3 regions of the Pectobacterium peruviense genome follow, and region 2 is predicted to be linked to each of the others. Evidence: predicted binding sites of a transcription regulator. Region 2 holds the regulator's gene; each other region holds the start of a gene.
What was found. Region 2 encodes PurR, which represses purine synthesis genes. Its sites were predicted from a motif close to CANGCAAACGTTTGCNTG; they were not measured.

Region 1: a site for PurR is predicted at 3,104-3,121, ahead of purE (5-(carboxyamino)imidazole ribonucleotide mutase). Genes of this name have one in related genera too.
Region 3: a site for PurR is predicted at 2,629-2,646, ahead of purT (formate-dependent phosphoribosylglycinamide formyltransferase). Genes of this name have one in related genera too.

The regions. Positions count from the first base shown of each region.
Region 1 covers NZ_CP161826.1:1,485,021-1,494,947, reverse strand. The annotation lists gene cysS (cysteine--tRNA ligase) at 1-667, opposite strand, end outside; gene DUT67_RS06765 (DoxX family protein) at 967-1,398, opposite strand; gene ppiB (peptidylprolyl isomerase B) at 1,819-2,313, shown strand; gene lpxH (UDP-2,3-diacylglucosamine diphosphatase) at 2,324-3,046, shown strand; gene purE (5-(carboxyamino)imidazole ribonucleotide mutase) at 3,224-3,733, shown strand; gene purK (5-(carboxyamino)imidazole ribonucleotide synthase) at 3,730-4,800, shown strand; gene DUT67_RS06740 (HAAAP family serine/threonine permease) at 5,357-6,646, shown strand; gene DUT67_RS06735 (L-serine ammonia-lyase) at 6,713-8,080, shown strand; gene DUT67_RS06730 (helix-turn-helix domain-containing protein) at 8,185-8,622, opposite strand; gene pstB (phosphate ABC transporter ATP-binding protein PstB) at 8,751-9,566, opposite strand; gene pstA (phosphate ABC transporter permease PstA) at 9,582-9,927, opposite strand, start outside.
Region 2 covers NZ_CP161826.1:2,005,678-2,015,604, forward strand. The annotation lists gene DUT67_RS09135 (riboflavin synthase subunit alpha) at 126-761, shown strand; gene cfa (cyclopropane fatty acyl phospholipid synthase) at 830-1,981, opposite strand; gene purR (HTH-type transcriptional repressor PurR) at 2,412-3,437, opposite strand; gene DUT67_RS09150 (YnhF family membrane protein) at 3,828-3,917, shown strand; gene DUT67_RS09155 (C40 family peptidase) at 4,008-4,859, opposite strand; gene DUT67_RS09160 (Grx4 family monothiol glutaredoxin) at 5,200-5,550, shown strand; gene rnt (ribonuclease T) at 5,662-6,333, opposite strand; gene gloA (lactoylglutathione lyase) at 6,483-6,890, opposite strand; gene DUT67_RS09175 (DUF1289 domain-containing protein) at 7,179-7,418, shown strand; gene slyA (transcriptional regulator SlyA) at 7,649-8,086, shown strand; gene DUT67_RS09185 (glycine zipper 2TM domain-containing protein) at 8,219-8,686, opposite strand; gene anmK (anhydro-N-acetylmuramic acid kinase) at 9,036-9,927, shown strand, end outside.
Region 3 covers NZ_CP161826.1:2,617,971-2,627,897, reverse strand. The annotation lists gene zwf (glucose-6-phosphate dehydrogenase) at 1-502, shown strand, start outside; gene DUT67_RS11930 (bifunctional 4-hydroxy-2-oxoglutarate aldolase/2-dehydro-3-deoxy-phosphogluconate aldolase) at 670-1,311, shown strand; gene purT (formate-dependent phosphoribosylglycinamide formyltransferase) at 1,408-2,586, opposite strand; gene DUT67_RS11920 (S9 family peptidase) at 2,787-4,826, shown strand; gene DUT67_RS11915 (DNA polymerase III subunit theta) at 5,193-5,423, opposite strand; gene ftnA (non-heme ferritin) at 5,795-6,301, shown strand; gene DUT67_RS11905 (YebY family protein) at 6,583-6,939, shown strand; gene cspA (RNA chaperone/antiterminator CspA) at 7,471-7,683, shown strand; gene DUT67_RS11895 (excalibur calcium-binding domain-containing protein) at 7,902-8,210, opposite strand; gene DUT67_RS11890 (hypothetical protein) at 8,467-8,613, shown strand; gene DUT67_RS11885 (hypothetical protein) at 8,656-9,138, opposite strand; gene DUT67_RS11880 (YdgH/BhsA/McbA-like domain containing protein) at 9,417-9,644, opposite strand.

The DNA of each region.
Region 1 (9,927 bases), 520 kb from region 2:
TATCAAAGTGCTCGCCCAGTTGTTTGCAGTTCATAGCGGAGCATTCGATGTGCCAGCCGGGGCGCCCTTCTCCCCACGGAGAAGACCAGTGTGGCTCACCCGGCTTGGACATTTTCCACAGCACGAAGTCCATCGGGTTACGCTTCACTTCTGTAATTTCAACGCGCGCACCGGCTTGCAACTGATCCAGATCCTGACGAGACAGCACACCGTAGCCTGGGGCGGTATCAACGGAGAACATCACATCGCCATTGCTCGCTACATAGGCGTGGCGACGGGCAATCAACGTTTCCACCATTTCGATGATGTCGGCAATATGGTGCGTCGCTCGCGGTTCGGCATCAGGACGCAGAATATTCAAGGCATCAAAATCGGCATGCATCTCTGCAATCATGCGGGTTGTCAGTTGGTCACTGGTTTCCCCATTTTCGATCGCACGTTTAATAATTTTGTCGTCAATATCGGTGACATTACGCACATATTTCAGTGAATATCCCAGATACCGCAAATATCGCGCCACCACATCAAACGCCACGAAAGTACGCCCGTGACCGATATGACACAGGTCATAAACGGTGATGCCACACACATACATTCCCACCTGATCGGCGTGGATAGGTTTAAATTCCTCTTTTTGGCGACTCAGCGTATTAAAAATCTTTAGCATCAGGGCGTTCCAGTGTTTTTATAAAAATGGTTTTCACAAAAAAATGGTTTCACAAGAGTGGTGTTCACACAAGCATCGTGTTCGCACGATAGATCAATCACAGTGGCAGTTAACGTCAGTAACATCAATACATTCAGGGTTTATACCCCAACGACGTATTGAAACCTGAACCCTACTGTATTGCAAGGTTAAGAAGAGGGAATAAGCGAGAAAGGATAAAAATGAAATGGCCCGGAAAATCCGGGCCATTTCATACAATCGGCGTTACTGACGAAAAAATAATCTGCTGACAAAAACAATCAGCGCCAACGTGGATTCGACATCACAGAATATTTTCCGCTACCGAGCAAGGCAATAGCGATACCAGCAAAGAAGAAGACAGCCGTGCCTTCAACACCCCAGGCACCGGTTTTTTCCAGCGCAACGAAACCACCAGGGTGAACCAGCAACGTCGCGACGAGCATGGTGAAGGAGAAAATCAGCGCAGAAGGGCGTGTAAAAATCCCTAAAATCATCAGGATCGGTATGATGACTTCGCCGACGTAGACCCCGTAGCCAATAAAAGCAGGGAGTCCTGCTGAGGTCAGCATGCCTTCAATCGCGCCAATTCCGCCGTGCACTTTGTGCCAGCCATGAAACAGCATCAAAATACTGAAAGACACGCGCAGGAACAGCTTGCCAAAATCCGGTTTGTCTAACAGACGATTAACACCATCCAGAATACCCAGCATAGTTCACCTATCTCTTTAGAGTTATTTAAGAAGAATAAGAATTACTCTCAGATTAATCTGAGCAGCAAAAAAAGAACACGTTGATTACGCAAAACATTGATCTGGGGCAACAAAAATCTCATTCAAATTAATTAACTATAATTACATTAATTAATCAATTTATTTGTTTTCAAAAGTCTACATTGCGTGATCAAGGCATTATCAATGCCTATTTGACCACAGCACGCACTTCGCAACGATTACCTAAATCAGAGTAGTAAACATTTTTATACGACGCTTCCATCACCCCATCGCCAACAAACGCGCGGCAAGACTGAAATACTGACTCAATCGACCAGTTATGCTATAACAGCGCTCTTGTTGTTCACCGTATTTTGTGAACTGCACTCTTATCACTAAGGCTATCTAGGGTTCATTATTATGATTACGCTTCATACCAACCACGGCGATATCGTTATTAACACGTTTGCAGACAAAGCGCCGGTTACTGTAGAAAACTTCCTGAACTACTGCCGCAGCGGTTTTTATGACAACACGATTTTTCACCGCGTGATTGATGGTTTTATGATTCAGGGCGGCGGCTTCGCTCCCGGTATGGATCAAAAAGAAACCAATGCGACAATCAAAAATGAAGCCAACAATGGCCTGAAAAACACCCGTGGCACGCTGGCGATGGCTCGTACCAACGATCCGCATTCTGCTACTGCCCAGTTCTTTATCAACCTCGTTGATAACGATTTCCTGAACTTCCGTTCAGAGCGTGCCGATGGTTGGGGCTACTGCGTATTCGCTGAAGTGACCGACGGCATGGACGTCGTTGATAAAATCAAAGCCGTTGCAACTGGCCGCAGCGGCATGCACCAGGACGTACCGAAAGAAGACGTGGTGATCACCCACGTAACGGTTAGCGAATAACCCGACCTGCATGGCAACGCTGTTTATTGCCGATCTGCATTTAAGTCTTCATGAACCGGCGATTACCGCCGGTTTTCTGCGTTTTTTACGCCATGAGGCAATTCATGCCGATGCACTTTACATTCTTGGCGATCTGTTCGATGCCTGGATTGGTGATGACGATCCGCAGCCACTGCATGCGACTATCGCCGCTGAATTGTATGCATTACATCAGCGCGGCATTCCCTGTTATTTCGTGCACGGCAACCGTGATTTCCTGATCGGCAAGCGTTTCGCCAGACAAAGCGGTATGACGCTGCTACCGACAGAAAATGTCGTTGACCTCTACGGTCAGAAAATCCTCATTCTGCATGGCGATACCCTGTGTACTGACGATCTGGCCTATCAAAAATTTCGTCGCCGCGTGCATAACCCATTAACTCAGCGACTCTTCTTGCTATTACCTTTATCGCTGCGTCTGAAGATTGCCGCTAAGATGCGTGCCAGCAGCCAGCAGGCCAATCAGCAAAAATCGCAGCAGATTATGGATGTAAACCCTGAGCAGGTAATTGAACGCTTACGGCACTATCAGGTGAAGACGATGATCCACGGTCACACACACCGTCCGGCCATCCATGCGGTTGCTCTCGGCGAATCTTATGGTCGGCGTGCCGTTCTCGGTGCCTGGCATGAGGAAGGGTCGATGATTAAGGTCACGCCACAAAATATCGAACTGATTTCCTTCCCATTTTAATGCGTTTCCTGCCATTGACTTAACAATCTATCACCTAATCCCCCCAGTATTTCCGCATACGCAACCGTTTTCCTCGCCATAATGGCGTGATATGCTCTACGCCCTCAATGTCAGACCCTCTCGTCTGGCCGACGCAAAATCGTCACGAACACGTACAATCACAGGAGCGTTACAGGCATGTCATCCAACGTTGCCCCGGCAAAAATTGCCATCGTCATGGGTTCAAAGAGTGACTGGGCCACTATGCAGTTTGCTGCGGAAATCCTCACCACGCTGAACATTCCTTTTCATACCGAAGTCGTTTCCGCACACCGGACGCCGGATAAGCTGTTCAGCTTTGCTGAGCAGGCGGCACAGAACGGTTTTGACGTCATCATCGCTGGCGCAGGCGGCGCAGCACACCTACCGGGTATGCTGGCAGCAAAAACGCTGGTTCCTGTGCTCGGCGTGCCGGTACAAAGCTCGACGCTGAGCGGTGTCGACAGTCTGTATTCCATCGTTCAAATGCCTCGCGGCATCCCGGTCGGCACGTTGGCAATCGGCAAAGCAGGCGCAGCGAATGCAGCTCTGCTGGCCGCACAAATTCTCGCCCTACATGATAATGGTATCGCCGCTCGTCTGGCAGACTGGCGTCAGGCGCAAACTGATGATGTGCTATCTCACCCCGATCCGCGGGAGGAGGCATGAAACCGGTCTGCGTATTAGGCAATGGTCAGTTGGGCAGAATGCTCCGTCAGGCGGGCGAACCGTTAGGGATTGCTGTTTATCCCGTTGGGCTGGATGCAGAGCCAGAATCGGTGCCGTTTCATAACAGTGTGATTACCGCCGAGATCGAACGCTGGCCAGAAACCGCCCTCACCCGCGAGCTGGCTGAACACACCGCGTTCGCAAACCGTGATATTTTCCCACGTCTGGCCGATCGCCTGACGCAAAAGCAACTGCTGGACTCGTTGAATCTGGCAACCGCGCCTTGGCAATTACTGGCCAGCGCCGATGAATGGCCACACGTCTTCACCTCATTAGGTGAACTCGCTATCGTTAAACGCCGAGTCGGCGGTTACGACGGCCGTGGACAATGGCGCTTGCGTGACGGCGAACAGCAGACGCTGCCCGCAGACTGCTACGGCGAGTGCATCGTTGAGCAAGGGATTAACTTTTCCGGTGAAGTCTCACTGGTTGGCGCCCGCAATACGCACGGTAAATGCGTCTTCTACCCACTAACACATAACCTGCATCAGGATGGCATTCTGCGTACCAGCGTGGCTTTCCCTCAGCCTGACCCACAATTGCAACAGCAGGCTGAACAGATGCTGTCCGCGATTATGAATGCGCTGGGCTATGTAGGTGTGATGGCGATGGAATGCTTTATTGTCGGTGACCACCTGCTGATTAATGAGCTGGCTCCACGCGTACATAATAGTGGGCACTGGACACAAAATGGCGCGTCGATTAGCCAGTTTGAACTTCATCTGCGCGCCATTCTGGATCTACCGCTGCCGGTACCGGTCGTCGAAGCGCCGTCAGTGATGGTCAATTTGATCGGGACGGATGTGAATATCGACTGGCTGGCGCTACCGCTAGTGCATTTACACTGGTATGAGAAAGACGTTCGTCCTGGTCGCAAAGTTGGACATCTCAATCTGCCGTCGTCGGATATCGCACAGTTGCAACATACGCTGCAATCGCTGGCACCTCTATTACCAGAGGAATACCACATCGGTCTGGCGTGGGCAGAAGAAAAACTCACCGCCTGACAGATCGGCGGCGGTTATCCGGCAGGCGGTACTCTGCCGGGTAACTATCATTAGATCAGATAACAAGACGGTTAGATCAGATAACAACACATCTGAACACAACGCGATTAGATGCAGCGGTAGGCAAGGCACGACACCACCGATACGCCCCTTAAAAGAGAAAAACTATCATTCCGCGTGACATCAGAAAAATTGCGTTTATTATTTCATCTGCCTTTTATTTTATTTATTGTTCACTTTCCATCACTCGACAATTAAATAAAGTATCAATAACGAGCCGTTAAAAATATTTAAAATAAAGTATCAACTTTGATATTTTAATTCGCGCGGAAATTTATTAAAATACCCCCCGTCAATTCATTTCTGTGATCGCCTCAATATTATTCGCTGACCACCACGATATAGAATGCCGCCACAAAACAGTATTGACCTGTTGACATAATTAGCAATATGTCTTGTTCGATTTTTAAACTCTGTAACGGCAAGTTGCCGATACTGTAATTTTTATACCCCAGCATGACGGGTATTAATGTGTTCACCGAGGAGAAACCAGTAAATGAGCACAATTCAAGATAGCAGCCACGTGTTAGAACAGGCTTCAGGATGGCGTAAAAGTGACACCGTCTGGATGCTGGGCCTCTATGGCACGGCCATCGGCGCTGGCGTGTTATTCTTACCTATCAATGCCGGCATTGGTGGTTTAATTCCGTTAATTATCATGGCACTGATTGCCTTTCCGATGACATATTATTCTCACCGTGCATTATGCCGTTTTGTATTATCCGGCAAGAAAGGTGGCGAAGATATTACCGAAGTCGTTGAAGAACATTTCGGCGTTGGTGCAGGTAAATTAATCACTTTGCTTTATTTTTTCGCTATTTATCCGATCCTATTAGTTTATAGCGTTGCCATCACCAATACGGTAGATAGCTTTATTACTCACCAATTACATTTGCCTTCTCCACCACGTGCTGTGTTGTCATTAATATTGATCCTCGGGTTGATGTTTATTGTCCGCTTCGGTGAAGCGATGATCGTTAAAGCAATGAGTGTGCTGGTTTATCCTTTTGTTGCCGTACTGATGCTGCTGGCACTGTATTTAATTCCGAACTGGAACACCTCTGTTTTTGAAAACATTTCTCTGAGTTCCAGCGTAACGGGCAACGGTCTGTTGGCGACATTATGGCTGGCTATTCCGGTGATGGTTTTCTCCTTCAACCACTCGCCGATTATCTCCTCTTTCGCCGTTGCCAAACGCAAAGAATATGGTGATGACGCAGAGAAAAAATGCTCACGCATTCTGTCTTACAGCCACATCATGATGGTGTTGACTGTGATGTTCTTCGTTTTCAGCTGCGTACTGAGCCTTTCTCCAACAGAACTGATGGAAGCAAAAACACAAAATATTTCCATTCTGTCCTATCTGGCGAACCATTTTAATAGCCCGGTAATCGGCTATCTGGCCCCGGTAATTGCGACCATCGCGATCTCTAAATCCTTCCTTGGCCACTATCTGGGTGCAGGTGAAGGCTTTAACGGCATGATCGTGAAATCTCTGCGCAGCAGAGGTAAAACCATCTCCAACACCAAACTGAACCGCATTACTGCGCTGTTCATGCTGATTACCACCTGGATTGTCGCCACACTGAATCCAAGTATTCTGGGTATGATCGAAACATTGGGCGGCCCGATTATCGCGTGTCTGTTGTTCCTGATGCCGATGTACGCCATCCAGAAAGTCCCAGCGATGAAAAAATACAGCGGCCACATTAGCAACGTCTTTGTTACGCTCATGGGACTGATCGCTATTTCCGCCATTGTTTACAGCCTGCGCGATCTGCTGTAAGCCCTACCCCTAATTTAACGCCGGGACGTTGTTTAACGACCGGCGTTTTTTTTCAAGGAAATCGCTATGGTCAGCGTATTTGATATCTTCAAAATCGGTATCGGCCCGTCCAGTTCTCATACCGTCGGCCCGATGAAAGCGGGTAAAATGTTCACCGACGATCTGGTGAATCACGCTCTTATCTCATCGGTAACACGTATCGTCGTTGATATTTACGGCTCGCTCTCCCTCACGGGAAAAGGGCATCATACTGATATCGCCATCATTATGGGGCTAGCGGGTAATCTGCCAGATAGCGTAAACATCGATAGTATTCCGGCCTTTATTCAACAGGTGAAAGACACTCAACGGCTACCGATCCTCAACGGTCAGTATGAGGTCAGCTTCCCGCTGGAATCTTCCCTGCGTTTCCAACCGGAGAACCTGCCGCTGCATGAAAACGGCATGACCATTCGCGCCTACAACCAGCAAGAGCTGGTCTATAGCAAAACGTATTATTCCATCGGGGGCGGATTCGTCGTCGATCAGGAAAACTTTGGTAAATCCAATCTGGCAGATGAAAGCGCGCCCTACCCGTTCTTTTCTGCCCAGAAGCTGCTGCAACATTGCCACGATCACTGCCTGTCTTTATCCGCCATCGTCCTGAAAAACGAGATTGCGATGCACGGGCGGGAAGCACTTGAGCACTATTTTGCCGACGTGTGGAAAACCATGCAGGACTGCATGCACCGCGGTATGAATACCGAAGGGGTATTGCCCGGCCCATTACGCGTTCCCCGCCGTGCATCAGCACTGCATCGCCTATTATTCATCAACGATCGTTTCTCTAACGATCCGATGGATGCGATGGACTGGGTTAACATGTTCGCAATGGCCGTATCGGAAGAAAATGCTGCGGGAGGCCGTGTCGTCACCGCACCGACTAACGGCGCGTGCGGCATTATTCCCGCTGTGCTGGCCTATTACGATCGCTACGTTCAACCCGTCACCCCAGAAGCTTATCTGCGCTACTTTCTGGCATCCGGTGCTGTCGGCATACTCTACAAAATGAACGCGTCTATTTCTGGTGCCGAAGTTGGCTGCCAGGGAGAAGTCGGCGTTGCCTGTTCGATGGCAGCAGCCGGTCTGGCTGAGCTACTGGGTGCCAACCCGGAACAAGTGTGCATCGCCGCAGAAATTGGTATGGAGCATAATCTGGGGCTGACGTGCGACCCCGTCGCGGGTCAGGTTCAGGTGCCGTGCATTGAACGTAACGCCATCGCCTCCGTGAAGGCGATAAACGCAGCAAGAATGGCAATGCGCCGTACCAGTGAGCCGCGCGTATCGTTGGATAAGGTCATTGAAACCATGTATGAAACAGGCAAAGACATGAACGCCAAGTACCGTGAAACGTCTCGCGGGGGGTTGGCTATCAAAGTGGTTCTGTGCGAATAGACAGGGGATTAATGGCGGGTGAAAAACTGATTCTGTCGCGTTAAATGCCTGGCAGATTAACGCGACAATCGGGGGGTTAATGCGAGTGATGTAGCATTAACCCTTTATTTTTTATCGCTTTCAGGCAGCGACCAAACAATATTGTTTTCAGCTGCCGCGATATACCAGTCAACGGTACTGTTAGCTGGCTTCTTGATATTTTCATGTTTGGTGAGCGCTTTGGCAGGAAACGTTGCGGCTTTCTTTCTGATACGCAGCGGCGTCTGTTTTTTCTCGCCGCTGATCTGCGCATGGAATGACTCGACGTCGGCGTCGAAGAGCACACCTTCAATCTGATGCAGACGGTTCAACCCGCGTAGAATAGAGAGCAGACTACTGAGCGTAATGGATTCTCCCATTTCAGCACGCTTGATCGTCGCAATCCCCAGCCCTGCCCGTTCGGCAAGATCGACCTGCGATAAACGTTGCTGAATTCTGGAGTCTTTTATTCTCCGGCACAGCTCGGTAATAATTTCACCTTCGTTCATAGTACTGAATTTCATCTTACCCGCCACTGCCAGAGTCAAAAATTTGCGCGCATTTTATCATCAATTTTTCAAATGGCACGGATAATTGATGAACGGTATCCATAATTTTTTCAGGTCATTTAATACGATGATTCGATGAAAATTCACCCAAAACGTCCGGTGATATAATCCTCTGTACGACGCTGAGTCGGAGAGGTAAACAGATCGTCCGTGCGGTTGTACTCAATCAATTTACCCTGATTGATAAATGCAGTGTAATCAGACACGCGGGCAGCCTGCTGCATGTTGTGCGTCACCAACACCAGCGTAAAGTGCTGCTTTAGCGTCCCCATCAGTTCCTCAACAATCAGCGTCGAAATCGGATCAAGCGCAGAAGTCGGCTCATCCAACAGCAGCACTTCTGGCTCAATGGCGATCGCCCGCGCGATCACCAAACGCTGCTGCTGTCCGCTAGATAGCGTGAGCGCATTGTCGCTCAGCCGATCCTTTACCTCATGCCACAGCGCCGCCGCTCGCAGCGCACGCTCAACAGCATCATCCAGTAAGCGACGATCGCGCAGCCCCTGCAATCTCAGGCCATAAATCACATTTTCATAGATCGACTTGGGAAACGGATTCGGACGTTGAAAAACCATACCAACCCGACGGCGTAACACGGCAACATCCAACTGCGGGTCGTTAATGGGCATACCGTTCAGCCTGATATCACCCTCGGTACGGCAGTCATCCACCAGATCGTTCATGCGGTTAAAACAGCGTAACAGGGTGGATTTACCACAGCCCGACGGACCAATCAGCGCTGTGACCTGATTCTTCGGAATACGAATTGAAATATCATTCAATGCCTGCTTATTGCCATAGTACAGATTCAGATGTTCCACGGTTAACGTCGTCTGTTCATCACTCAGTTGATGAACATCAGGCAGCGGTGCCATCTCCTTTTGTGTCCTAAATCCCATAACTTCATCCTACCTTCAGAGTGATAACGAACGATATTTCTCACGCAGAACATGGCGGATCCCAATCGCCGTAAGGTTCAACCCGACCACAATCAACACCAGCAGTAGCGCGGTGATGTACACCAGCGGCCTTGCGGCTTCCACATCTGGGCTTTGGAACGCCAGATCGTAGATTTGGAACCCCAGATGCATAAATTTTCGCTCAAGGTGCAGATAAGGGAAAATGTCATCAACCGGTAAGACTGGCACCGACTTCACCACACCGACCAGCATCAGCGGTGCCGTTTCCCCTGCAGCGCGCGCCACAGCGAGGATCAAGCCCGTCATCATCGCGGGAATTGCCATCGGTAACACGACGTGC
Region 2 (9,927 bases):
AATATATTCTTTTTGTTACGCTGCGGTTTCGATAGCGTTTGACGCTCCGTATTCTGGTTTGGTTTTCCGCGGAATATCGGGCACACTGCATACAGTCATTTCTTTGTTTTTAAGAGGCAAACCGCATGTTTACCGGTATTGTTCAGGGCACTGCACCTGTGGTGTCGATTGAAGAAAAATCCAACTTTCGCACGCACGTTATTCAACTCCCCCCTGATCTGCTGCCAGGGCTTACGCTCGGTGCCTCAGTGGCGCACAACGGCTGCTGTCTGACGGTAACTGCCGTTGATGGCGATCGCGTCAGTTTTGATCTTATGAAAGAAACGCTGCGGCTAACGAATCTGGGCGATATTCATGAAGGTGATGTCGTGAATATTGAGCGCGCCGCGAAATTTGGCGATGAGATCGGCGGCCACGTCATGTCGGGCCACATCATGTGTACGGCGGAAGTGGTCAAGATTCAGGTTTCAGAAAATAATCATCAGATTTGGTTCCGCCTGGCAGATGAAGCGCTGATGAAATACGTGCTGCATAAAGGCTTTGTCGGGATTGATGGCATCAGTCTGACGGTGGGAGAAGTGACACGCGGACGTTTCTGCGTGCATTTAATTCCAGAAACGCTGAACCGTACAACGCTGGGTCAGAAGCGCTTGGGCAATCGCATCAATATTGAAATCGACCCGCAAACGCAGGCCGTGGTCGATACCGTAGAACGCGTGTTAGCCAGCAAGCAGGCGAGCGACCTCGTCAGCGAAGAGTAATCCCTGCGCAGCATCTTTTTGTAAACCGGATGAACATCATCATCCGGTTTTCTCTTTTCTTTTCTCTCTCAGCGCGAAACGCGTAATCCACCGTCAATCCCATTGATACTGAATACGATCTGCCAGAGCTGAAGTTCTCTGGCTCTGAACGCCCCTGCGCACGCGTTCAGATAGTAGCTAAACATCCGACGAAAACGGGCGGTGTAGCGTGTGGAAAGCTGGGGCCACCCTTGTTGAAAGCGCGTATGCCATGCCAGTAATGTGCGATCGTAATCGGCACCGAAGTTGTGCCAGTCTTCCATTACCATGTAAGGCTCACTTGCCTGCGCGATGTGCTGCATAGAGGGAATACAGCCGTTGGGGAAGATGTATTTATGAATCCAGGGATCAATGTGCGGGTTGGTCTTATTGGCGCCGATAGTGTGCAGCAGGAACAGTCCATCGGGCTTAAGACTGCGTTTTGCCATGCGAAAGTAAGCGCCATAGTTGCGCGGGCCGACGTGTTCAAACATACCGACAGAGACGATCCTATCGAATTGCTGGTTCAGATCGCGGTAGTCTTGTCGCGCAATGGTGACGCCAAGATCCTGACAGCGCTGTTGCGCCAGACGCTGTTGCTCTCTGGAGATGGTGATGCCGTAAACGGAGACACCGTAGCGACGCGCGGCGAACTCAGCAAGCCCGCCCCAGCCGCAGCCGATATCCAGCAGCGTCATGCCTGATCTTAGCTGGAGTTTTTCGCAAATCATGGTGAGTTTGTCTTCCTGCGCTTGTTCCAACGTGTGCGCCTGTTTCCAATAAGCGCAGGAATATTGCATGTAGGGATCGAGCATTAGGGTAAAGAGATCATTACCTAAATCGTAATGTGCTTTGCCGACAACCTGAGCACGTCTGCGGGACTGCAAATTGGTGACGCGGGAAATGGCGACTCGAGTAAGATCGTGCAAGCGGCGAGGTAGTGTATTTTCTAGCCCTGCACGCAGGACACGATGGAAGAACATATCCAGCCGTTCGCACTCCCACCATCCGTCCATATAGCTTTCACCTAATCCCAACGAACCTTCTCGCAAGACACGTTTAAAAAAGCGGGGATGGGTAACGTGGATATCAAAGGGGCGAGTACCGTTGATCGCGATATCCGCAGCGGCTAACGTGTCTTGCATTATGTGGAACCAAGGCGCGGTATCGTGATCCCATTTTTCTGCATAAGGTAATCCCATCATGTCTCCTTAACTTTTCACGAGTATCCCCGTCATACTTCAAGCTGCATGTGTGTTGGCTGCGTTCAGTCACCCGAATCACTTACCGGAGTAAGCTCATCGGGATTCCTTTTCTTGCCGCCTTCCTGCAACTCGAATTATTTAGGGGTAAAAGTATCGTAAAACACCTGGACAGCACTTACTGCAGCCGACGTATCGGCTGTCACCAGAGAAAAATGAAGAAGAAATTTGCACGTAAACAGGATCTCATTGGCAAAAGCACGGACCTGCTTACTGACGTGCGGCTATCGCTATTTTGGTTTTATCAGTGAAACTGAAACGCAGGGTTCAGTTTAGAGTTGCTCCAGCCAATATACAAGAAAATTGGCTGGAGCAAGCAGAGAGGGAAAGCGGGCAGGAATAGAAAAACCGTCTGTATTGGTCGTCGAGATTAACGGCGATAATCGCGGAATGGACCATCGGCAACCGAGCGACGTTCAATCAGCGTCGGGTGTACTTCAATGACGTGCGCATCTTCTCGCTTACTGGTAATACGATCCAGCAGCATAGAAAACGCGGATTGGCCCAGGCGTTCTTTCGGTTGATGGATGGTGGTCAGCGCTGGCGTAAAGAAGCGCGCATGGCGCACGTTGTCATAACCGATCACCGAAATATCCTGTGGCACGCGCAGGCCCAGTTCGTCGGCTGCACAGATGGCACCCATCGCCATAATATCGCCACCACAGAATACGGCCGTAGGTCGCTGTTTCTGCGCGAGAATCTGATGCATGGCTTTATAGCCGGATTCCGGTTCGAAATCGCCCTGAACAACCCATTCGTCGCGCACGGCGATGTCGGCTTCCTTCAATGCTTTTAAAAAGCCGAGGTAGCGCCCGCTGCCGGTGTTGCGCTCTTGAATGCCGGGGATCGCGCCGATATCTCGATGACCGCGTTCAATCAGGTAGCGACCCGCCATATAACCACCTTCAAAGGCGTTATCGATAATCGTATCGGTAAAATCGCTGTGCATCTGTCCCCAGTCCATGACGACCATTGGAATGCTGCGATAATCTTCCAGCATGCCCAATAGCTCCGGCGGGTATTCGGCGCACATCACCAACAGGCCGTCGACGCGCTTTTGCGCCAACATGGAAAGATAAGCGCGCTGTTTGCCAATGTCGTTATGAGAATTACACAGCACCAGCGTGTAACCTTTGGCATAACAGCTGTTTTCGACTGCTTCAATGATCTCGGCAAAGTAGGGGGCTTCGCTGGATGTGGCCAACAAACCAATAGATTTAGTGTGATTAACTTTGAGGCTGCGAGCGACGGCGCTGGGCGAATAGTGCAATTCTTTGATTGCCGCCCTGACGGCTGCCTTAGTCTCTTCGGCGACGAAACGTGTTTTATTGATCACGTGCGATACGGTTGTGGTGGAAACGCCAGCACGTTTTGCCACATCTTTAATCGTTGCCATCTAAAAATGACTCCTGAACTTACCTGTTACAGACGTAAGTATATTGTTAATCGTTTGCCTACGTTTAAAGTTCTTCTTCTAAGCTAAAAAACAGGATTTCAGAAGGAGAATGCCGAATGTTATACCGAAGGGGTCTGGGTTGACGTTTTTCGACTGATACGCAGCGCTTTCATAAACAGCGGATTGTGTCCGATTTATCATGAAAGTGAAAGGGCTAATTTATACTATTAGTGATGCATTCGTCCGAGATTTTTCGCTAGAATTATGAAAGAATCGTAATAACCCTATTATTTGTAGCTTTAACCGTCTAAGCGGGTTCTGCTGCACATGGTGGTGTCTTTTTTTAGATGAAGTTTCAGATGAAACTTGTTCGCTAATAAGGAGTGGTTTATGGATACAGATCTGAAGATGTCTTTACTGACAACCGTTGGCTCGTTAGCTGTGATCATCGCGTTTAGCTTTATTGCGGTGCTGAACTAACCGATCGGCTTCTGCGCTGGTTGGTATTCAGACACGTTGGTGGTGCATAAACGTGTCTGAATTATTTAGGGTATAACCGGTATAATTTGCTTAACGAATGGTCTGTGGCGTGACCACGCGACGCGCGCCAACGTAGTGCTCCTGCCAATAATCTTCGCTCAGCTTGCTGATGCGAATATCTGAGCCCGTACGCGGCGACTGGATAAATTTCCCTTCTCCCAGATAAACCCCAACGTGATCGGCTGCGCCACGATTATTGATGCGGAAGAAGACCAAATCGCCACTTTCTAGTTCACTCTTTTTAATCGGCGCGGCATCACGTAGGTGATACATTTCGTTTGCGGTACGCGGGATTTGGATCTTGACGACGTCTTTATAGGCGTAATAAACCAGTCCGCTACAGTCGAATCCGGTAAAGGGAGATGAGCCGCCCCAATGGTACGGTTTACCTATTTGGCTCATCAATTTATTCATGGCGGTCGTTTTGGCATGCTGATAGCGTTTTTTATGCGCCGCGCTCAGCGCCATTCCTTTTTCGGTGGGAGACGGGTTTTTATCCACCTTCTCTTTGAGTGCGGTTTTCTTTAACCCGGTTTTAACTCTGGCCTGTGCAGTTGTCTGCTTCTCGTCTTCAGGTTTCAGTTTTTTAAGGTTTTTCTTTACTAGCGCGGGCGTGCTGCTTTGTGTCCGTGACGGTTTTTTTTCTGTCGATTTGTTAGCGCTACGGGGTTTGGTTTTAGTGCTGACTGCGGTAGGTTCGGGTTTTTTGCTTTTGATCGGCGTCGGTGATTTAGCATTACTCTTTGTTTGACGGCTTTTCTTATTCGTTTCTTCAACGACGTTTTTCTTCGGTGCCGAATGCGGGGTATGCGGCGCAGCCTGAACGACGTTCAGGCATAGATTACTGAAAAATAATATAAAAAGAGTAATAAATAAGCGCATAATAAAAGTGACCGAACATAATCCTTAACTCGCTCAATCCTCACAGTATTCCTGAAAACGGCGTCATAAAAAAGTAGGCACGGTCGCTTTATTCATACAGAATAGTGAAAAAACGTTAATAGTTGTTTTTTCGATTGATTTATCAGCATTTTTTGGCGTTGATTTCATCAGCGACGCAAAGCGACGAGAAAAATAACCCTACAAAAAATGGCGTTTTTTTGTAGCTAGTGGCATCGGTACAATATCATTGAGTCAATGTCGCTGTCGCAATACTTCTGACGGCGGCTCATGGCTAGCGTTTTGGACGTTAGCCATCCTATAGGTTTAAGGAAGCAAGAAGATGACGACACCGACAATTGAAAAAATTCAGCGCCAAATTGCTGAAAACCCGATTCTGCTGTACATGAAAGGCTCCCCGAAATTACCAAGCTGCGGTTTTTCCGCACAGACCGTTCAGGCATTGTCTTCATGTGGCGAACGTTTTGCTTATGTAGATATTTTACAGAACCCAGATATTCGTGCTGAGTTGCCGAAATACGCAAACTGGCCGACATTCCCGCAGCTGTGGGTTGACGGCGAATTAGTTGGCGGCTGTGATATCGTGGTTGAAATGTTTCAGCGCGGTGAATTGCAACAGCTGATCAAAGAAACGGCAGACAAATACAAAGCGCAGCAGGCCGATCAAGAGTAAGTCTCTTATCAAGCATAATCGCGACGCGTAATGTTGTTATGTTGCTAGAGTAAAGTTTTCCAGCGGGTGCCTTATGGCACCCGTTTTTTGATCTTAGTCTTTCCCGCCGACTCAGTCTTCGGCTGATGCGTCTTCCAGCGAATCTTCTTCCAACGCAAGCGGCCATCCGCCCAGACGTTTCCAGCGATTAACCAGCTCACAGAACAATAATGCGGTCTGATTTGTGTCATACAGCGCGGAGTGTGCCTGGCTGGAGTCAAACGCAATACCCGCGGTAATACAGGCTTTAGCAAGAACCGTTTGACCTAAAACCAGCCCGCTGAGCGCTGCGGTATCGAAGGTGGCGAAAGGGTGGAACGGATTACGTTTCAGGCTACAACGCTCCGCTGCCGCTGCCATAAAGCTGTGATCGAACGTGGCATTATGCGCCACGATAATCGCGCGGTTACAGCCCTGATCTTTGATCCCTTTACGCACGACTTTGAAAATTTCATGCAGCGCGTCGTATTCGCTTACCGCGCCGCGAAGCGGGTTGGTGGGGTCAATGCCGTTAAATGCCAGTGCAGCAGGTTCCAGAATTGCGCCTTCAAATGGCTCAACATGAAAATGTAGTGTTTCATCTGGCTGCAACCAACCGTCTTGATCCATTTTTAATGTTACCGCCGCGACTTCCAGCAAGGCATCGGTTTTCGCATTGAATCCGGCGGTTTCAACATCAATCACTACCGGGTAAAACCCACGAAAACGGCCGCTCAGGGCGTTCAGATCACTTTTATCAGCCATTTGTCTCTTAAATTGTTAGCAAAACGCAGCGCGCATTATTGCAAATTTTGACTGGAGATGCAGCATGCCCGTTGCCGTTTCAAACGTCGGAGATTGTAGAGGAAGAGAGAAGAACAGGTGCCGATGTAGCACCTGTATTGCGCAGGATCTTAGTGGCCGATGCCGTTACCAGCGTGGGCATTTTCGATCAATTCGATTTTATAACCATCTGGATCTTCGATGAATGCGATAACGGTCGTGCCGCCTTTGACCGGACCGGCTTCACGCGTCACATTGCCACCCGCCTTACGGATACGCTCACAGGTTGCGGCAACATCGTCAACGCCCAACGCGATATGACCATAGGCATTGCCCAGATCGTAGCTGTCGACGCCCCAGTTGTAGGTCAGCTCGATAACCGAACCCTCGCTCTCTTCGGTATAACCGACGAAAGCCAGCGTGTATTTGTACTCGGTATTCTCGCTGGTGCGCAGTACACGCATTCCCAGAATTTGGGTATAGAAATCAATAGAACGTTGTAAGTCGCCAACACGCAGCATGGTATGAAGTAAACGCATAGTGCCCTCGTTAAAAAGTGCAACAAAAGGGAAGTATAACGTTGTGGCTCTGCTGAGTCCAAGCCGTTGGGATGATGCTAAAAATGCGACACTGCGGTTAGGTTTGTGTTAAAACGTACTATCAGGAGGGCTAATTAGCGCATTGGGTCAGTTTTAGCCGACCTTGTGTGTAAAAAAATCATCAGTTATTACAATGGTTACCTAATTATTTTCATTGTGACTGTCCGTTTGGGCTTGCCAGCAGTAAAGAACAGGGCTTCAATAAATAGAGTTGTAGCAGGAGGTGTTGTGCCAGAGCAACTTGAACTCTTTGTTGTCCCTAATCCATGCCGTGGTATTTGTCAGACGGATGAAGGCGGGTATTGTCGTGGTTGCTTTCGCAATCGCAATGAGCGCTTTAGTTGGGGCCAAATGAGTGATGCGCAGAAACAGGATGTGCTGCGTTTGTGTCGGCAGAGAATGAAACGGTTACAGCGTTCAGAGAAAGCCGATGCGTCAGCAGAGTCCCATCAGCCATCGTTGTTTTAAGCCATCCTGTTTTAGATGATCTATTTACGTGAAATTTTGTTTAAGCAACGCAGGAGCGTTCGATTGAATAAAATAAGCCTAAGATCATTTTTAAAAGACTTTTATTTGATAGAATCCACTGCGTTAGGGTTCTATTTTTTACGATAATAAAATCGTTTTTTTATTCTTATAAATCAGAGTTGATTGCAATCCAGGGATATAACTTAGTGTGCTAACAATAAGGAGAGGTGATGGAATTGCCATTAGGATCTGATTTAGCCCGTCTGGTGCGCGTGTGGCGTGCGCTGGTCGATCATCGATTAAAACCACTTGAACTGACCCAGACGCATTGGGTTACGTTGCATAACATATACCATTTACCCCCTGGCCAGTCGCAGATTCAACTAGCCAAAGCAATAGGTATTGAGCAGCCCTCATTGGTCCGAACATTGGATCAGCTTGAGGAGAAAGGGTTAATCACTCGTCACGTTTGCGCCCACGATCGCCGGGCAAAACGTATTATGCTGACTGAATCAGCAGAGCCGATAATACAGGCAGTCAATGGTGTAATTAGTCATACACGTAGTGAAGTATTATTTGGTATTACGCCGGAGCAGGTTGATGAATTAGCGCTGCTAGTTTCGCGTCTTGAGAAAAATATATTGGCGTTACATGAAAATCAAGCGTAGCTAAATTTGGGTTACGCAGAGGGAGAATTAAATCCCGGCAAGATTACCGATACCCGTTATTGGTTATTTATTCCGGGAGTTGATTATTCGTTGTGACGGTCGCTGCTGATAGCGGCGACCGTCACACAACAATTAGCGTGGAGAAACGGTGATACTGCGGCCATTGCTGGCCATAGCAACGCGTTGTCCGGCGCTGAATTTCGTATCGCCCTGTTTCTGTACCACCATAATGGTACTGCCGTCATCACGACGGATCTCCAGTTCTACGCCCTGTGTACGGTTCAACGCACCCGTTGCGCTTTGACCCGCGACACCACCCGCTACGGCACCCGCCGCTGTCGCCAGACTACGACCAGACCCGCCGCCGATAGTGTTACCCAAGAAACCACCCAGCACAGCACCGCCCAGCGCGCCGATAACGTTAGAATCTTCTCCTGCCTGAATCTGAACCGGGCGCATAGAAACGATGGTGCCGTAAGTCACGGTCTGCACTTGTTTAGCTTCAGATGCACTGTACACATCACCGGAAAGCGTACTGGTATTAGCACAACCAGCCAGCGTGATACCAGCAAGGGTAACCACAAGCAAACGCTTCATCATAATAAAAACTCCTTAATAGCGAATATGTCGGGCTGGCTCAGCCTCGGCCGACGCAGTGTTATACCAATAAATTATGGTCTGGCTCAGTGTAGCATGCCACTCTTTTTACTCTTTTTTTCAGAATATAATAGTGCGCTTAAATTGCGTATAAACAGAGAGGGAAATAACACGAGAAAGGGCTTTTTTTGTAGCAAATATTATCAAAAACCCACTTTTGGCTAAAACCTAACCCGTGTGGAAAAAACACAAAAAATTTAATAATTCAGCGTGTTAACGTGCTACTTTTACTTTCGACATAACGTTTTTTATCGATGTTCTCTTTTTATCCCATAGAGGCAAAGACTACATAATGAGATCAGGCAGATATATTGGCGTGATGTCCGGCACCAGTCTTGATGGTGTGGATGTCGTGCTAGCCGCGATTGACGAACATACCGTGGCTCAACAGGCTAGCTACTGTCACCCGATACCGCAGGATATCAAAATGGCTATCCTGGGAATGTGTCAGGGGCAGGCGGTGACGCTGTCAGCGCTGGGGCAGTTGGATACGCGTCTGGGAATCTTGTTTGCCGAAGCGGTGCTGACACTGCTTAAAGAGACGGGGCTGGGGGCGCAGGATATTACTGCGATTGGCTGCCACGGGCAGACGGTCTGGCATGAGCCTACAGGCGATGCACCTTGTACGTTGCAGATAGGTGATAATAACCGCGTTGCTGCCTTAACCGGCATCACGACCGTGGGAGATTTTCGACGCCGCGATTTGGCCTATGGCGGGCAAGGTGCTCCGCTTGTGCCATCCTTCCACCATGCGCTGCTAATGAACCCTGTTGAGCGTCGTATTGTGCTTAACATTGGGGGAATCGCTAATCTGTCGCTGCTGGTACCGGGAGCACCTGTGCGTGGTTACGATACCGGGCCTGGGAATATGCTGCTGGACGCCTGGATCTGGCGGAACTGTGCACAGCCGTATGATAAAGACGCCGTGTGGGCGATGAGTGGACAGGTGAACCCATTACTGTTGCGCCGGATGTTGACCGATCCTTACTTTGCGCTGCGAGCGCCCAAAAGCACTGGACGTGAATATTTTAACCTCGGCTGGCTTGAAAGAATGCTGGCTGGATTGCCGCCGATAGCGCCGCAGGATGTTCAGGCAACGCTGGCTGAGTTAACGGCTATAAGCATTGCCGAACAAGTGCTGCTAGTTGGTGGATGTGAGCGTTTATTAGTTTGTGGAGGCGGAG
Region 3 (9,927 bases), 610 kb from region 2:
CTGGCGCTGGTCTGGTGTGCCGTTCTACCTGCGTACCGGGAAACGTCTGCCAACGAAATGTTCAGAAGTGGTGGTGTACTTTAAAAATCCGGCACTGAACCTGTTCCATGATTCTTACCAGCAGTTACCGCAGAACAAGCTGATCATTCGCTTGCAGCCGGATGAAGGCGTGGAAATCCAGATTCTGAATAAAATTCCAGGGTTAGAGCACAAGCATCGCCTGCAAACGGTGAAGCTGGATCTGAGCTTCTCGGAAACCTTTAATCAGCAGCACTTGGCGGATGCCTATGAGCGCCTGTTGCTGGAAACCATGCGTGGGATTCAGGCGTTGTTCGTTCGTCGTGATGAAGTTGAAGAAGCCTGGAAATGGGTGGATTCCATCATGGATGCGTGGGCGATGGACAACGATGCGCCGAAGCCGTATCAGGCAGGAAGCTGGGGACCGGTCGCATCTGTCGCGATGATTACTCGCGATGGCCGTTCCTGGAATGAGTTTGAGTAATTTTTTGATAATACGTCAGTAACGGGAATGCGGAGGTTATTCGGCATTCCATCGTTTTAATGTATGGCTAACGGTGCGGTCGGACATCTGCGGCGACGCAGATCCCTGTGGCAGGGGCGCGCTATATAATTAATGATGCCTTCGGGCATGACTGGAGATAACTTTTGATGAAAAACTGGAAAACGAGCGCGGAACAGATTTTGACAACGGGTCCCGTTGTTCCTGTGATTGTGGTCAACAAACTGGAACACGCGGTGCCGATGGCAAAAGCGTTAGTCGCGGGCGGCGTTCGCGTTCTGGAACTGACATTGCGTACCGACTGTGCCATCGACGCGATCCGTGCGATTGCTAAAGAAGTACCGGAAGCCATCGTGGGTGCAGGCACGGTGACAAATCCTCAGCAACTGGCTGCGGTTGTTGAAGCGGGTGCGCAGTTTGCCATCAGCCCCGGTCTGACCGAGCCGCTGTTGAAAGCTGCGACGGAAGGCAACATCCCGTTGATTCCAGGTATTAGCACCGTGTCTGAATTGATGCTGGGTATGGATTACGGCCTGCGTGAGTTCAAATTCTTCCCAGCAGAAGCTAACGGCGGCGTGAAAGCGCTCCAGGCGATTGGTGGGCCGTTTGCTCATATTCGTTTCTGCCCGACTGGTGGCATTACGCCGAACAACTACCGTGATTATCTGGCGCTGAAAAGCGTGCTGTGCGTAGGCGGTTCTTGGTTGGTGCCGAACGACGCGTTGGAAAGCGGCGATTACGCGCGAATTACTGAGCTGGCACGTGAAGCTGTTGCGGGCGCAAAAGCCTAAGTTCGCTGGTTACTGAATGACGAAGGCCACTCACTGAGAGTGGCCTTTTTTATGACGGACATCCTTGTCCGTCACCCTGCGAGCCGTCGCAATGCATCAGCCGCTGACTTTTACGCCTGCTGCGACACGCTTTGCGATGTCGACAGCATCGTCTGTCGTTTCTGCACTGGCTAACGCAACGCCCATACGGCGTTTCCCGCTGATATCCGGTTTACCAAACAGGCGAATTTGCGTATGAGGGAGGAGCGCGTTTTCCAGTCCCTGATAACGTACGTTGTTGCTATCAAGTTCCGGTAAAATTACCGCGGAAGCCGATGCACCGTATTGACGAACGGATCCAATTGGCAGCCCCAGGAAAGCGCGAACGTGCAGGGCAAACTCAGACAGATCCTGAGAAATCATCGTCACCATGCCAGTATCGTGTGGGCGAGGGGAGACCTCGCTGAAAATAACCTCATCACCGCAGACGAACAGCTCAACGCCGAACAGACCATAACCGCCGAGCGTTTTCACGACATCGCTAGCCATCTTCTGTGCGCGTTCCTGCGCTAGTGCACTCATCTGCTGCGGCTGCCAGGATTCGCGATAATCGCCGTCTTCTTGTCGATGACCGATTGGCGCACAGAAATGAATGCCGTCAACGGCATGGATGGTCAGTAGAGTGATCTCAAAATCAAAATTAACTAACCCTTCAACGATGACGCGTCCACCGCCCGCTCGTCCACCCTGTTGGGCATAGCGCCATGCCAGCTCTAACTGCTCAGCGGAACGAATCAGGCTTTGTCCTTTGCCAGATGAACTCATGACCGGCTTAACAATGCAGGGATACCCAATTGCATCTACTGCTTGACGAAAGCTTTCTTCGCTGTCGGCAAAACGGTAGGTGGATGTTGGAACGCCGAGTGTTTCGGCAGCCAGACGACGGATGCCTTCACGGTTCATCGTCAGGCGTGTCGCTTCAGCACAAGGGACAACGTGGTGACCCTGTTTTTCCAGCGCCACCAGCATGTCGGTAGCGATAGCCTCAATTTCCGGCACGATGTAATCAGGGCGTTCGGCTTCAACCAACGCTTTTAATGCGTCGCCATCCAACATATTGATGACGTGGCTGCGATGCGCAACTTGCATCGCGGGTGCATCGGCATAGCGATCGACTGCGATCACTTCGATTCCAAGGCGCTGACATTCAATCGCCACTTCTTTGCCTAATTCACCGGAGCCAAGCAGCATCACTCGTGTGGCATCCGCACGCAGGGCGGTTCCAATCGTTAACATAACCTTATACCTGATCGGGTTGTGAAAAATGGCCGCAGTATAAACGAAAACGTTTGCGTGCGCATTAAAGAGGGGACGCTCTGGAATGCGTTACGCAAAAGCGCATCAAGAGACAAGGACGTGGCTTGGCATTGCTAGGCAATCGTGCCACTCTTCTTGCAGTGTGAAAATTTTATGTCAAGACAACGAGATCCGACGCGATGAAGACACCGCAAGCTGAAAAAAGACCCCACGCGATAAGTACACATGGCGATACGCGCATCGACAACTATTACTGGCTGCGTGATGACGAGCGTGCCGATCCGCAGGTGTTGGCCTATCTGGAACAGGAAAACGCCTACAGTGAAGCGATCATGGCTCCTCACGAGGCACGGAAACGGTCGTTGTATGACGAAATGGTTAACCGTATTCCGTCGACGGATATGTCTGTGCCGTATGTCAGGAAGGGGTATCGCTACCAAAGTCGCTATGAGCAGGGTAAAGAGTACGCCATTTATCTGCGCCAACCTGAACAGGCAACAGATGCGTGGGACACGCTGTTGGACGGAAATCAACGTGCTGAAGGGCATGAGTTTTATAGTCTCGGCGCGCTTGAGATTAGTCCTAGCAATTCGCTGTTAGCACTCTCGGAGGATTTCTTATCTCGTCGGCAGTACACGATTCGCTTTCGTGACCTGAATCGCGACGAATGGCTACCGGATGTGATCGAGAATGTGACTGCAGGTGCGGAATGGTCGGCAGATTCAACAGTGCTGTACTACGTGCGTAAACATGACAAAACGCTGTTACCGTATCAGGTCTACCGTCATCGCTTAGGCAGCGATCCGGCGCAGGATGAGCTGGTGTATGAAGAGAAAGACGATACGTATTATGTCAGTCTGAGTAAAACGACATCAGAGCATTACATCACCATTTATCTCAGCAGCACTACGACGACCGAGGTGCTATTGCTTGATGCGACGATCCCAGATGCCATGCCGCAGGTATGCATTCCACGTCGAAAAGATCATGAATATGGCATCGATCACTATCAGGACCGGTTTTATCTGCGTTCCAATCGAGACGGAAAAAACTTTGGTCTTTATCGTTCGGATAAGCCTGATGAACACGCGCTGGAAACACTGATTGCCCCACGTGAGCACTGCGTGCTGGAGAGTTTTGAACTTTTCCGTGATTGGCTGGTGGTGGAAGAAAGAGAGCGTGGTTTGACCAGCTTACGTCAGATTCACTGGCATACGCAGGAAGAGAAAGCGATCACCTTCAATGATGCGAGTTATGTGACGTGGCTGTCGTACAACCCTACGCCAGAAACGGCATTGATGCGATATGGCTATTCATCAATGACAACCCCCAGCACGCTGTATGAACTGAATCTGGACACGGGCGAACAGCAGTTACTTAAACAAGCCGAAGTGAAAGATTTCTCCCCAGATAACTATCGGAGCGAACGTTTGTGGATCACTGCCAGAGATGGCGTCGATGTGCCCGTTTCTTTGGTTTACCATCGCGACCATTTCAGCCCAGGTAAGAATCCGATACTGGTCTATGGCTACGGCGCTTATGGGAATAGCATGGATCCTGACTTCAGCGTTAGCCGTCTGAGCCTACTAGACCGAGGGTTTGTTTTTGCCTTAACGCACATTCGTGGTGGCGGTGAACTGGGTCAGCAGTGGTATGACGATGGCCGGTTACTCAATAAGATGCATTCCTTCACGGATTTCATCGATGTGTCTCAGGCATTGATAGAAAAAGGCTATGGCGATAGGAAAAACATGTTTGCCATGGGGGGCAGTGCGGGAGGTTTGCTGATGGGCGCGGTCGTGAATATCGCCCCTGACCTATTTAAAGGCGTTGTCGCTCAGGTTCCGTTCGTTGATGTGTTGACGACAATGTTGGATGAGTCTATTCCGCTGACGACGGGAGAGTATGACGAGTGGGGCGATCCGAATGAACAAACCTACTATGACTACATCAAGCAATACAGTCCGTATGACGGTGTTACCGCACAACGCTATCCACATTTGTTGGTGACTACCGGGTTACACGACTCTCAGGTTCAGTATTGGGAGCCTGCAAAGTGGGTGGCGAAATTACGGGAAGTCAAAACGGACGATCGTCTGGTGCTGTTGTACACCGATATGGAAGCTGGGCACGGCGGAAAGTCTGGTCGCTTCAAACGCTATGATGATATTGCGCTGGAGTATGCTTTCCTGTTGATGGTGCTTGAAAAGGCTGCGTAAAGTCAGGAATAAGAGCTAACAGCTGCGGTTATGAGGGTAAACCCGTTTTCGGGTTTACCCGATCGGCATGGGACATTACTTCGGTAATACCCGTACTCAGGTGATATCAGCTTGCGGTTTCTTCGCCTTTTTATCGGCACGTTTTTCGGCTGCCGTTTTCAGGGGCTTTTTCTTACTGTTCTTTTTACTATCCAGTCCTTTACTCATATCTTGCCTCGCTTGATAAAAGGTAAGGTTGCCACTCCATTAACCTCTTGTGTGGGTCGATATGCAAGCAGAAAATTGTTTTTGCTGTGTAAGAATGTAACCCGTGGAAAGGGATGTTTTCCACGGTAAAGCCGTCTTAGATTGGAATGAGGGGAATCGCTATTTGGACTTCGGTTCGTAGGGTAAACGAGAGAATTGTAGTGAACGCTGGCGATAAAACATTACACGCTCACGAAAGTAGTTACGCAGGTGCTCGGGTTGTTCTCTCTCAACGACCTCTGGAATGACCGGCATATTGTAACGTTCTTTGAAGGCAACCCCTGACGCCGCCAAGTCTACATTAACCTTATCCATATCCTCTTTGGATAATTCTGCCAGATTATGCCCCATACTACTTTCTCCTGCCTATTGGCCACAGACTGATGTGTGCCACGGTAAAGTAGCAGCGGGGAAATGGCAAGTGTTCGACTTATCATATGAATGTTTATTCTTCTCATTACGGAATGGGAATCATTTTTAATATCTGAACATCATAAAAAATATAGATCGAAGTTGTTATTTTTGATAATAAAAACGATTCGCAATAATATAGTAAAAATCACTCTTAAGTGATAATAAATATCAATAACAATAATTTTAAGATGCTGTTTTTTATGGTTATTTTAATGTTATTGTATTGATGTTAATAAAGTGTTTTTATTTTATTTTTTCAGGCATAATATCCAGAATAATTTCACCTGCCGAGAAAATAGGGAGTTACTATGTTAAAAAAAGAAATGATTCAGAAGCTCAATGAGCAACTTAATCTGGAGTTTTATTCTGCGAATTTGTATCTGCAAATGAGTGCATGGTGCGGTGATAAAGGTTTTGAAGGCGCATCCAGTTTCCTGAAGACGCATTCTCAGGAAGAAATGCAACACATGCAGCGCCTGTTTGACTATCTGGATGACACGGGAAGCTTGCCTGTGTTAGGCGCGATTGCGGCTCCGCCGATTGATTTCGATTCACTGGCTGATGTCTTCAAACTGACCTATGAACACGAACAGCTGATTACAGCAAAAATTAATGAGTTGGCACATGCGGCGATGGCGTTGCAGGACTACTCTACATTTAATTTCCTGCAATGGTACGTTGCCGAACAGCACGAAGAAGAAAAACTGTTCCGTTCTATTCTGGACAAACTGGCGTTGGTTAATGCTAGTGAAGGTGGCCTGTTCTTTATCGATCAGGACCTGAAAAAAATGTCTACGGCAGCACCGTCAGCCTAACGACAACCGGCACCTCTGTCGGTTAATACATATTTGAATAACGCGGGATAATGTTCTCTTTATCCCGTTCTTTCTTCTCTCGAACGACTTGTCACCCTATACCTCGCTGTAAGCTTTATTCTTGGTTTCACACTCGACTTCATCTTCCTCTGTCGCTATGATCGCGTTAGTCGTGATACACAACGTTATGTTTTATAAGGTTTGATGCCGTCTTTTTCTGATTTGGATAAGGCTGCAAAACTCACACACATCATCGTCTGAATACGCATGTCGGGAATACCATGATGAAGAAATTGTTGCTATCTATCGTGCTTACCTCACTTTCTGCGAATGCTTTTGCTGCCGCCAAGTTGGCCAATATCAGCCGATTGGAATATGGCGATCGCTGGGCTTTCACTCGTGAAGAAGTTCAACTGATTTGTCGGCCTGGCAATGCGCTATATGCCTTACATACCGGTACGCTGATGCAATATCCGCTGAATGATGTTGCCATTGAGCAGATGAAATCTGGGCAAGTGAGTGCGCAGCCGATAGACGTCATCTGGCTAGACGATCCTAAACAGCCTGGACAGAAAAAAAGTCTTCAGCCATTTATCGAGCGTGCAGAACAACTGTGCGGGCCAGATGCTAAACCATGAAGTGATTGATTTGATTATTAATGTTAATTGCTTGCCTCTTTATGGTTAATGCAAAGTGTGAAATCTGTTCCATTTGTGATAATTGCGAGCGGACTGATGCTGGAAAACGCGGGGGAGTTGGCTACGCTTTAAGGTACAGGGCTAGTACAGCTTGTATAAATGCCAACTTTTAGCGCACGGCTCTCCCAAGAGCCATTTCCCTAGACCGAATACAGGAATCGTGTTCGGTCTTTTTTTTTGATGTATCGGTTGGTAAACCATCACCAATGAACGAGTGGGGCGAGAGGAATTTCTTCTCAGTCCTTCTTTTAAAGGCTTTTAAGAATAAATGCTTGCTAAAGATTTTCATACATGCGTTAATAGCTCGTCGGTTTGATTCGCAGACCTAAAAAGCAGTTTAGTAAAGCAGTTCTCATTTCAAAGTGTTATCCATAGATATCCCTTCTTTGAGCCTCCTTATTGTTGCTAATTAAATTCTGTGCACAGGCCCTATTCGCCGGAAGGCGCTATAAAAAAATTAAGGTAATTTCTATGTCTAATAAAATGACTGGTTTAGTAAAATGGTTTGACGCTGGTAAAGGTTTCGGTTTCATTACTCCTGACAACGGTAGCAAAGATGTATTCGTACATTTCTCTGCTATTCAGAGCAATGATTTCAAAACTCTGGACGAAGGCCAAAAGGTTGAGTTCACTATTGAAAATGGCCAGAAAGGCCCATCAGCTGGCAACGTTGTTGCGCTGTAATTGAATTAATATTTCTCTTGCGATAGCGATGATGGTGTAAACCGGAGCAGCCAAGAAGAATAGTAAAAAAACCCTAGCGTAAAAGCTGGGGTTTTTTGTTTATGTATCTAGCGAATATCAATAGAGTTTTTATACTTAGGGTTCACCAGAATCACTGGACTATCATCTCATCGTGCATGATTTTTATATTTATGATGCACTATATGCCTATGAGATAGTTAATATCGATCGGCTCTAAGTGGAGGAAAACGTGAGTCGCGTTCGCAAGGTATCCCATCATGGTCGCCATCCATTTTGGTCTTAGGGCAGTTTTGAATGAAAAAATAAGCCTCTTCTCTCGAGTTCATCTGGCTACAATACTGCCTGCCGTCACAAACAAAGCGATTTTCTTTTTGTTTTCGATCTTGTGTTTTTATTTTTTCCGCTCTCCGGCTATCACCATCATGACGATATTGATAGGACGATTCCGACTGAGCAGTAAAAGAGAATGCAGTAGATAATAGAATAATGAAGAGTTTTCGTTTCATCGATACATCCATGAAATAATTGTATAAGAGAAGCCTATCATTCTTGATAGGGCCTAATTATTAATAATTCTTCATTATCAACGGAGGGGGTGTGATAACTACGACATTGATGCTGTCTGAAAATTAAGCTTTTCTATGTGCCGTCGTTCGTCACATTGTGCTTCTTTACGGGTTTTTAACGTGATTGACGAATTTATTTCTCGGTAACAGAAACTATCGACTAAATTTATAGAACACGAAATGACGGGAGGAAACGATGACTGATAAAAATACGGGTACCAAAAATAAGGATAAAGACGATCATCCTGCAAAAGATGCGCCGAAAGATCAGGGAGAAATTCCTCGTAAGCGTGATGACAGCAAAGATGATGTCGAAGATCCGTTTGATGCCAATAAGGATTAATATGCTGGCGACAAGCCTCTGCCGCCAACGTTCTGTGAAAAATTAGTGTGCTTTGACCGCCGCAGTAACTGATGAGTTGGGAGTGAAATAATCATTATCTTCCATAATCGGAATATAAACTCTAACCCACTCGGTGCCTTCAACCATCTCCCAGCTATGTCCTTCGCCCTGTGTATCGGCGGCAATTAAAACCGTCCCGGGAGAAAGCAGGAAAGTGGAACCATCGCTGACTCGAAATTTTAATGTGCCCTTCAGCGTGATGACATATTGTTTACGCGGTGCTGCGTGAACGTTCATCTCCCACGCTTCAGTAGAGTTACTGAGCCAAAATTTTTGTGCGGCGATTTTTTCCAGAGCGGGAACACTGCCTGTTACGAAGGCTGAGTGATTGTCCGGCGTATTGATCAGTTTAATAGCCGGTATCCGGTTTTCCTCAGCATGAGGTGAGGGAGACGTTGCTGAATACGCAGTAACGGAAACCAATAATCCGGCCAACGCCAGAAGAAAACGCGATGTCTTTTTCATTTAAATAAAATCCATATTATTTATACCTGATGAACAGGTAACCCTATGTACGTCAGCTCTTTATATAGCCGTTTATATGTACGCCTTACAACGTCGGGGATGGTACTGCTGAAGTTTATTTTTCACCAGATGGTTACAGCAATTGCATTGATTGGTATATCGCTGGATTTGTTTATATTTTATTCACGATGGTGTGGTGTGCGGGATAGTTGGGGCAGGGAAATTGTTGAGCAAAATACGACAGAGGAGCCCTGAGGCTCCCTGACGTCTGGCTTGATTTATTTATACAGAACTGCAGTGCCGTGTAGCTGATCTCGACCGGTAGCGGAAACGATGCGGTATGATGACGCGCCAGCTTTTTGGGCTTTTTGAGCGACCTGCGCTTCAAAAGCGTCTAACGTTTTTGCACCACTAACGGAGACCGTTGCGATTTCCTGCGCAGCAAAAGCGCCGAAAGACAAAGTAGAAAGAGCGATAACTGCGATAAAATTTTTGATGGTTTTCATGGTTTATTCCTTCACGTTTTATTGTGTTAATTAGGCGATTTGCCTTGATGTGAGAAATGATAACGGCATAAGGTGGCAATGAATATCAGAGAGATTTGTTATTCTCTTTCAAAAATATTGTTCTTTTTTGTTGCGCTCGCAGGAAAAATGCATGGCTGACGGTATTTATCTGTCCGATCAGGAGTGGCAGAAAATCGTTGAGGCGAGTGTATCGTTGGGGATGAATCCGGCCGAGTTTGCGTTAATAGCATAATATTACTCAGGAGAAGAAAATAATCAGGAG